Regions from separate parts of the Cytobacillus sp. FSL W8-0315 genome, predicted to be linked through region 3. Evidence: riboswitches for the same ligand, from Rfam matches in the RefSeq annotation. Region 3 holds a riboswitch; each other region holds the start of a gene.
The links. Region 3 has a riboswitch for cobalamin ahead of cobJ (precorrin-3B C(17)-methyltransferase). Riboswitches for the same ligand answer to the same signal wherever they lie in the genome.

Region 1 (3,282 bases), 2.5 Mb from region 3:
ACAGTTATCGAGGTTCAAAGTTTATTCTTTCTTTTAATTAAAATAATAGCAAACGCAGGTGCACCGATTATCGCTGTAATCACACCGATTGGAAGTTCGGTAGGTGCAATGATCGTCCGTGAAACCAGATCGGCAATAATAAGAAAGCCTGCACCCATCAGAATAGATAGCGGCAATAGGTGCCTATGATCCGGTCCCCATAACAGCCTGGTCAGATGAGGGATCACAAGACCGACAAATCCTATCGTTCCAGATACAGCTACAGCCGCACCAGTCAAGATAGAGCCAGCTATCAGGACCATCATCTTTCTCTTCTGAACGTCCACCCCTATATGCTGGGCCTTTTCTTCTCCGAAGCTCATGGCATTAAGCTCTTTGCTGTTCACTAAAAGAAGGATGGCACCCAGTACAAAAAACGGAATGATAATTTTAATATACGCCCACCCTCTCATGGATACACTGCCAAGAAGCCAGCCAATAATCTGTCTAAGCTCCTCTCCAGTCAGGGCAATCATCAGAGAAATCAGAGCGCCAAGAAAAGAACTGAAGATAATGCCTGTTAAAATAATCGTTTCCACTTTCATGGATCTTTCAATTTTTCTGGCAAACAGCAAAACGGCAAAAATGGTTAAAAAGGAAAATAAAATGCTGAATAACGGCAGCGTAAACATTCCTGCAAACGGAATGGATAATCCTAAGAATAATGTTAAAACAGCACCTAGTGAAGCCCCGGATGAAACCCCAATTGTATATGGATCTGCCAGCGGATTTCTTAATAAACCTTGAAAGGCGGCTCCCGCAATTGCAAGAGACGCCCCTACTAAGCCAGCCAGCAAAACGCGCGGCAGGCGAATATTCAAAATGATATTTGAATGCATAGCATCCGTGTTTCCCAATGAAATAAAAGGAAATAGCTCAGCGCTTATTACTCTGATAATCGTCATGGGGTGAACAGACACTGTTCCAATTGAAATCCCCATCAGCATGGCTAAAAGCAGGAAAGCCGCTGCTGTTAGATAAGCTAAAAATTTATTATTTAAATACGTCCGGATATACTGCTTTTGCAAGTTCCTCGACTCCTTCAATAATACGAGGGCCAGAGCGGGTTACCATATCGGAATCAACATCGGCAACATGCTTATTTTTTACTGCGGTTATATCCTGCCAGCCATCCCTTTTCATTACATTGCCAGCAGCATCCTCAGTGTAATAGCCATGAGTTGTGATGATTACATCCGGATTCCGTTCGATAATCGCTTCCGGATCCATTTTCGGCCATCCTTCTTCGGAAATGATATTTTCTGCATTGATGGCACTTAGCATTTCATCCATAAATGTTTTTGTACCTGCTGTATAGATTTCAGGAGCAGGTGAAACTTCCACGAAAACCGATTTGCGGTCTTCTTCTTTTATGCCCTGAGCTTTTGTTTTGATTTCCTCGAGCTTGCTCTTCATATCTGAAACAAGCTGCTCTGCTTCATCCTTCTCTCCCGCTGCGGTTCCAACCATTTCAATGGATTCAAAAACCTGATCAAAGCTCTTTGCATCATTGACAACAAGGACGGTCACACCTGCATCCCTTAATTGCTGAAGGCCAGCTTCGGAATTATGTGCGCTTGACGCGTGAGCAAGGACAAGATCCGGTTTTAAAGAAATAATTTTCTCGACATTAAATTCCATGCCGCCAATCTTTTCTTTTTCTGTGGCTTCGGGCGGGTAGTTATCAAAATCGGAGACTCCGACAACTTCTTCGCCAAGCCCCAATTCAAAAACAATTTCGGTGTTGCTTGGAATCATGGAAACGATTCTTTCGGGCTTGGATTCGATGACGATTTCATTATCAAGAGCATCCTTTATCGTAACAGGAAAAGCAGCCTCTTCCCCGCCAGTATTCTGCCCTTCCTCAACCTTTTTCTCTTCTTTAGGCTGTTCAGCACTCTCGCCGCAGCCTGCTAGCACTCCTGCAGCCAGAAGCATCGTTAATAAAAATGCATAAAACTTTCTCATACTCAGCAATCCTCCTAGAACTTTCGACAAAATTCGGGTGGTGTCTAACACCATCTTAAAAAATAAAAGGCTGGTTCTCATAATATTTTTTAGCTTACAAACCTAGCGCGTTGATTTCCGCTGCAGGCACTTGCTTTCCGGGGGAGAGATGAGAGCCTCCTCGGCTTCGCCTGTGGGGTCTCTCACTTCCCTCACTTCCCGCAGGAGTCAAGTGCCCTCCGCTGCAATCAACTCAGTGGCAGAAACTAAGTTAGCCACCCATAGACTTTTAGAAACAACCAAATAAAAAACATCCCCTCGGACGGCAAGGAGATGTTGGCATGGTCATTTATCAATTAGTGCAGAAAGGATGGCCGGACCAAACACCTCCCTATCCTCGTAGGTTTATGGGTGCTTAAGAATCAGGCAGGTCTCCTGGCTCATGGTCAATGCGTTCTGCTCCTTCCCATACATTCCTGTACAGTGGATTTACAGACAGCTTCCATTTACAGTGGCGGGACCGCGCTGGAATTTCACCAGCTTCCCTATTAAGTCTTCAAAAGAGCCTGTTTTAAAACCCTTTTGAGAAGACACCTGTTCTATGCGGATATAAAATTTTCTATCTCCGATTATACACCATCACGCAGAAAAAGTAAGAGAATTTTGCTGAATGTTGTAAAAAAGTTCAGAATTCTAGCGCGAGTATATTTTCCATTCCCTTGTTTTCTTATCAAACACAATCTTCGCCTCACATGGCTCTTTCACAATGGCCTCATACTCGTCATACATATCATCCATATTCGCAAAGTCGCCAATAATCCAAATAGGAATTTCTATCCGGACCCGATTCTGTTCGATATCCTTAATGGAAAGTACCGCTCCCTCTTTCATAAGAGACTTTAAGGAAAGCAGGACATCTCTGGTGATAGGAGGATACGTCTTTTTCTTTTTTATGCCAAGGAGCGTTTTTTCGACTTTCATCTGTCCCATTTTACCGGGGATTACTTCCCCAAGCATGCGGTAAAAATCGTTCAGATCGCGATAATATGTACGGTTAAACCAGCCATCATCATGGGCCAGGTACACATAGCGATTGCTCAGATAATTGTAAAAAGGCGGCTTAAGATGTTCCTTGACATGGCCGAGATAAAGAAGCTCAGCAATTGTCTGGCCGGGAAGCTCATTCACCGCTTCCTCTTCCTCGAAATCAATCCAGCAAAAATCGCCATAGCCATATACATCATCCTCAACCAGCCTGCCCAGCTTGTCCCTTGACACATAATCGAACATCGTGTG
Region 2 (3,282 bases), 580 kb from region 3:
AGATCTCCTGATAGGTACAAGAAGATTAATGGACAAATACGACGTTAATGTCCAGTCAGCCAAACTTGATATGGAAACACTGGAGGAAAATGGAAAAACGGCAATGCTTGTCGCGGTTGATGGCAAATATGCAGGTATCGTGGCAGTTGCGGATACAATAAAGGAAACATCCAGAGATGCAATCAAACGCTTAAGGAAACTGGGCATTGAAGTCATTATGATTACGGGAGATAACAAACGTACGGCTCAGGCAATAGCTGATGAAGTGGGCATAGACTCTGCAATTGCAGAGGTTCTACCTGAAGGCAAGGCAGAAGAAGTAAAAAAACTTCAGAACCAGGGAAAAAAAGTAGCTATGGTCGGCGATGGCATAAACGATGCACCTGCACTTGCTGTAGCTGATATTGGTATGGCGATCGGAACCGGTACAGACGTTGCGATGGAAGCAGCTGATATTACGCTAATGAGAGGGGATTTAAATAGTATTGCAGACGCCATCCTAATGAGCAAAAAAACCATTAGGAATATAAAACAAAATCTTTTCTGGGCATTTGCATACAATACCCTTGGCATCCCAGTAGCTGCATTAGGGTTCCTTGCACCTTGGCTTGCCGGCGCCGCAATGGCGTTCAGCTCCGTATCTGTCGTTTTAAACGCACTTCGTTTACAAAGAGTAAAAATAAAGTGAAACTTCAATCAGCGGGAATTCTTTTTCTCTGCTGATTGTTAGTTGAACAAATCGGGCCTCAATGGGCAGTTGACCCACTCATCCTCCATGGACTCCTCTGAGCCCTGTAGTGGGGTCATACTGTCCGTTAGACTGCGATAAATGAAAAAACGTTTTATTAAAAGGAGCAGATAAAATGAAAAAATGGGCAGGTGCAGCGATTGCGTATCTCGTTCTTGTAATGGCAGGGTATGCTGTATATGATTCATTTTGGGCTACCCCTGAGCCGGTATCTCATGATATTGAAATGGAAAATCATGAGTGAGAAATAAAGAACAGAGGGAATATCCCCCCTGTTCTTTTTCGTCCATTAACGATTAAAAATTTGTAATCTATTTCTCTATATGATAGAATCATCTACAATATATAGTATATATTAAAAAGAATAAAAACTACATATAGATCGTGATTGGTGTCCTATGAGGACTTAATAGGGAATTCGGTGTAAAACCGAAGCTGTCCCCGCAACTGTAAGTGCAGACGAAAAGAGCATGCCACTGTACAAAACGCTTTATGGCGTTTGTATGGGAAGGGCTTTAAGTAGAGTGAAGCACAAGCCAGGAGACCTGCCAGGGCGATCGAAAGTTTCATATCTTCGGGGATTGAGATGATGAAACGATCGCGTAATGGCCGTTTATTCATCTTCTTCCAGCTATTATACTATCGTTTGATCCGCTCATTTTCCGGGCGGATTTTTATTTTGCCTTTAGGAGGAAGTAAGATGGTCCAAACCATACAACCGATAGAAATTTTAGAAGAACTTAAGACAGAATTTCCACAGCTCGGCATAGAGCACCTATTAAAAAGGTATGAAGAAATGAGCCAGCTGGGAGCGGAAACAATGTATGACCAGTTTATACTGGATTGTTTATCTTTTATCAGTATTGATGAGCCTGATTGGACTTTTGCCGCGTCACGTCTGCTTCTTAAGAAGCTCTATACTGAGTCAGGAAAAAATAGAGAATGCCAGCCGGATGATTGCTACAAACATTTTTATACGTTAATTGAACGGCTGACGGCTTTAGGAATTTATGACCAGGATTTATTAGATGTGTATTCAAAGGATGAGATAAATGAACTTGCCCAATTCATAAAGAAAGAAAATGACCGCTTATTTACATATTTGGGGTTGAAAATGCTGGCTGACCGATATCTTGCCAGGGACAAACAGAAAAATCTTTATGAGCTTCCACAGGAACGGTTCATGATCATCAGCATGGTGCTGATGAAAAGGGAGCCGAAGGGTAAGCGGCTTGAACTCATTAAAGAAGCTTACTGGGCAATGAGTGGTTTGTATATGACTGTTGCCACGCCAACACTCGCTAATGCAGGGAAAAACTGGGGACAGCTTTCAAGCTGTTTCATTGAGACCGTTGATGACAGTCTTGATTCTATATATGACAGCAATACCGATATTGCATCACTGTCTAAAAATGGCGGGGGAATCGGAGTATATTTAGGGAAGATCCGCAGCAGAGGAAGTGATATTAAAGGATTTAAGGGTGCATCTTCAGGTGTGATTCCCTGGATGAAGCAGCTGAATAACACAGCAGTCAGTGTTGATCAGCTTGGACAGAGGCAGGGTGCTATAAGCGTCTATCTGGATGTCTGGCATAAAGATATCTTCTCGTTTCTTGATGCAAAGCTTAATAATGGAGATGAACGGCAACGGACACATGATTTATTCACAGGTGTCTGCATTCCGGATTTGTTTATGGAAAAAGTGGAAAGCCGGGGATATTGGTATTTATTTGATCCCCATGAAGTCCGCAAGGTAATGGGCTTTTCACTGGAGGATTTTTATGATGAAGGTGAAGGCGAAGGTTCATTCCGCCAGAAATATAAAGAGTGTATAGATAACCCGAATCTATCAAGGGAAAAAGTGCCTGCCATCGATATAATGAAATCCATCATGAGAAGCCAGCTTGAAACAGGGACACCATTTATGTTTTACCGGGATGAAGTAAATCGGAAAAATGCCAATTCACATTGCGGAATGATTTATTGTACAAACCTGTGCACTGAGATTGTACAAAACCAAAGTGTTACAAAGAGGGTTGAAGAATATACAAGGGATGGGAGAATTATTATCGAAAAACATCCAGGAGACTTCGTTGTCTGCAATCTTTCATCCATCAATCTTGCAAGGGCCATAAGTGAGGGAGTACTTGAAAGGCTTGTGCCAATTCAGGTGCGAATGCTTGATAATGTCATTGATATTAATAGTATTCCGGTGCCTCAGGGCCAGATCACAAACCAGAAGTACCGTGCGATTGGACTGGGGACTTTTGGATGGCACCACCTTCTTGCACTGAAAAAAATCACATGGGAAAGCGAAGAAGCAGAAAAATTCGCTGACATTCTATATGAGCAAATTGCTTTTTTAGCGATAAAAAGTTCTATGGATCTGGCTAAAGAAAAAGGAAGCTATTCAGCCTTTAAAGGTTCTGATTGGGAAACGGGTGCTTACTTTGAAAAGAGGGGATATCTGGAGGCAGAGTCAGACATGGACTGGGCTGCATTGAGCAAAGAGGTAAGTGAAAACGGTGTTCGAA
Region 3 (3,282 bases):
CGGTTGTCAGCATAATCGTTCCTTTATGCGATTGAGCCAATTTTGCTGCTTCCTCATAACTTTCGGCTTCAGTTATGAGCGGTGAGGTGAACTGTTCATTTGGCCTTTCGTAACGTATGTAAGGAATGCTGCATGCTTTGGCTGCTGCCATTGCCGTTTTTGACGCTTCGTCCGCATAAGGGTGACTTGCGTCAATCACAGTGGTCATCTCTTGCATCTGAATTAATTCAATCATGTCATTTTCTGACAGCCGTCCCACTTTATAAGCAATGCCTTCAGCCTTCAAACTGTCAGCTGCCGATTCTGTGACAACGGTTGCCAATAAGGGATAACCTTGATTTTTCAATTGAATAGCTAATGCTCTCGCATCACTTGTGCCTGCTAAAAATAAAATCATAAGATCCCCCTAATCCCCGCATGGTGCCGGCTCGACTTCGATCTTGGAGCTCATATCCTGATAGGTAAAATACTGAATTTTTTTCACACGCTTAAAATATTTAAAAAGCCGTTCATTTGGATGCGCATTTTCTTTGTATTCTTCGATAATCTCCTTTAATAACGGCACCAGCTGATCGGGCTCAATTCCCTCTGCCACCGGCTGGGCAGCATGGGCTGTACGGCCAACCGGCTTTGCCCCGATAAATAGATCAAACTTCTTCTTGCGGTAAACTATGCCGATATCATCAAATACGGCCCGATAACAGGCCATACCGCAGCCGTTAAAACCAATATGCAGTTCCTTTGGAAGCTTTAAGCCCCCCAGTTCAGCTGCAATTTTCTCTGCATATGGAATGGATTCTGCTTTCTCCCCGTAGCAAAAATCGCAGGCTTTTACATTTAGAACATCGCCCACTGGCATGACTGTCAGTTGATTTTGTTCGAGTTTTTCCACAATCGACTGAGGCCGTCCAGTTGGAATCTTGATTAAAAATCGGTGATCCGGTGTATATTCCATGGTGCCTTTCTCGCCAACAGCTTCTGCCAATACGCGCATTTGGTCTGGTGTAATAAATTTATTGGCAACCCCAGGCGTTACTGCAAATTCAAAAATATCTTCGATTGGCTGCTTCACCAAATGTGTTTGGTCAATCCCCGATTTCGTTGCCATCGATAAAGCCTTTAAAGCCATATCCATTGAGCTGGCTTCTTGTTTTCTTCTCTGGATCTGCTCGTAGCCGGCCTGTGCTTCCCCGGTTTCCTGATTTAATGCCCATGGCTCCGCTTCCTTTTTTAAACGCTGATGCGGCTTTAAGCTTTGCTTCTCTTCACCGAGCGTATACTTTCTCTGATATCCGCGAGGCGTAATGATTTTATTGTCATAAAAGAAAGTGGAGGAATTCCCGATCACAACCGTTGTCAGCATGCCTATATCGTGATCAAGCATTTCCGCCAGTGTAGTCAGAATGACATTCTGATTCTCGCGGTAAGCACTTTTCACAAGACCCACTGGTGTATCAGGAGAACGATATTTTAATAGGATCCTTTGTGCCTCGACAATCTGCCGTGTCCTTCTGCCGCTTTTCGGGTTATATAATGCGATGACAAAATCCGCCATCCCGGCTGCTTCAATGCGCTTTTCGATCACAGTCCAGGGTGTTAAATGATCACTCAGACTGATGGTGCAGGAGTCATGCATGACAGGTGCCCCCAGTAAACTCGCACATGAATTAATCGCAGAGATGCCCGGAACAATTTCCACTTCGATTCCTTCTTCTTCCGTCCAGCCCATTTCGATCAGCACTTCATACACTAAGCCAGCCATGCCGTATACACCCGAGTCACCGCTTGATATCACGGAAACAATATGGCCGGCTTCCGCTCTTTTCACTGCATCCTGCGCACGGGATACCTCCTCAGTCATCCCCGTGCTCACAATGGAACTTGCTGTAACGAATGGCATGATCAGATCTACGTAAGTTTTGTAGCCAATAATGCAATCACTCTGCTGCAGCGCATCCACAGCCCGTTTGGTTATATGCTCACGATCGCCCGGACCGAAGCCGACAACAAAGATTTTTCCCTTCTTCATAGGTAACCTCCAATTAAGAAAAGCACATGCGCCTTGCCTGCTGCAGTGCTGCTTAGCAGGCGCCCTGCGCCGGACAATTCTCAAAATTCATTGCTTCTTGCCAAATAAAAAATGCCTGCACTCCTTTTCAAAGGAATACAGGCATATGAAATGACAGTATAAAAATTAGCATACTGAAACTCAAAAACAATTGATCATAATTGTCCCGCCTATACTTCTCCCTCCGAAAAGCAAGTGTCGTTTAAATAAGCAGGTTTCCTGACTTAAGCTTCTTCTTACTCTTACACCTTCCCGATTTCTCAGTGGCATTGTAATTTCATCAGCTTTTACAGTAGCGGGGGCTGTACCAGACTTTCACTGGTTTCCCTTTTACCTCACCAAAGTGAGCACTTATTCAAATTGATATATTAATTTTTTACTAATATAACATATAATGACCAATTTTGGCATATTATTTTTTTCTAAATTTTTTAAATGCTATGTTAATGCCTTTGACTTTTAGATATAGGAATTGGTAAAAAGAACTTATATCTGCTATTCAGGAGTTAATTTTTGCTGGGATATAATTTACAAAGTTAGACCAAATAGATATTGTTTAATTTATTTAAAATGACCGATTGTCCCTTTGACATTATTAAAATCATGCCGTTTATACTGGACCATAGATACAATACCAAGAATTGGTCCAATCGCTAAACAGGCAAAGACCCACTCCCAGCCAACTAACCTCTGTATAATAGGGATTAAATTTATAGAAAATATAGTGATCAGGAAACCAATGCACATTTGAAAAGTCAAAGCTGTTCCTACATACTCAACTTCTGCAACTTCTGAAACTGCGGCAGAAAACTGGGCAGAATCAGCGATGACAGACATTCCCCAAATGATAGAAAGGAGAAGAGTTAACCAAATATATTGACCAAAAGTAAAGCCAATCAAGATACAGCAAATGGCACTGATACACATAGAAATAATCGTTAGATTTGCTCTTCCAATTTTATCTGAGACTAGCCCGCCTGCTACACAGCCAATCCCCCCTGCAATTCCGATAATAATAAAAGAGGACAATGCAATGAACCAGGGAGGAATCCCTGGAGAATAGCTTGTAAAACTAGCAGTCAAAAAGATGGGAATCCACGTCCACATCGCATACAATTCCCACATATGCCCAAAATAACCGTAGTTCGCAAGCATTACTGGTTTATTCGAAACTACCTTTTTTATTAATTTAAAAGAGAAAGGTAATTTTTTCG

Region 1: linked by a shared signal. The riboswitch ahead of MKY20_RS02740 (ABC transporter substrate-binding protein) and the one ahead of cobJ (precorrin-3B C(17)-methyltransferase) in region 3 are both predicted to bind cobalamin.
Region 2: linked by a shared signal. The riboswitch ahead of MKY20_RS12605 (ribonucleoside-diphosphate reductase subunit alpha) and the one ahead of cobJ (precorrin-3B C(17)-methyltransferase) in region 3 are both predicted to bind cobalamin.

Annotation. Positions count from the first base shown of each region.
Region 1 is NZ_JBBOOC010000001.1:498,855-502,136, forward strand. Features, by position in the region: gene MKY20_RS02735 (FecCD family ABC transporter permease) at 15-1,067, opposite strand; gene MKY20_RS02740 (ABC transporter substrate-binding protein) at 1,033-2,007, opposite strand; cobalamin riboswitch at 2,395-2,599, opposite strand; gene MKY20_RS02745 (hypothetical protein) at 2,680-3,282, opposite strand, start outside.
Region 2 is NZ_JBBOOC010000001.1:2,447,463-2,450,744, forward strand. Features, by position in the region: gene MKY20_RS12595 (heavy metal translocating P-type ATPase) at 1-688, shown strand, start outside; gene MKY20_RS12600 (hypothetical protein) at 864-992, shown strand; cobalamin riboswitch at 1,121-1,314, shown strand; gene MKY20_RS12605 (ribonucleoside-diphosphate reductase subunit alpha) at 1,449-3,282, shown strand, end outside.
Region 3 is NZ_JBBOOC010000001.1:3,028,683-3,031,964, reverse strand. Features, by position in the region: gene cobK (precorrin-6A reductase) at 1-397, opposite strand, end outside; gene cobJ (precorrin-3B C(17)-methyltransferase) at 407-2,029, opposite strand; cobalamin riboswitch at 2,261-2,438, opposite strand; gene MKY20_RS15460 (MFS transporter) at 2,630-3,282, opposite strand, start outside.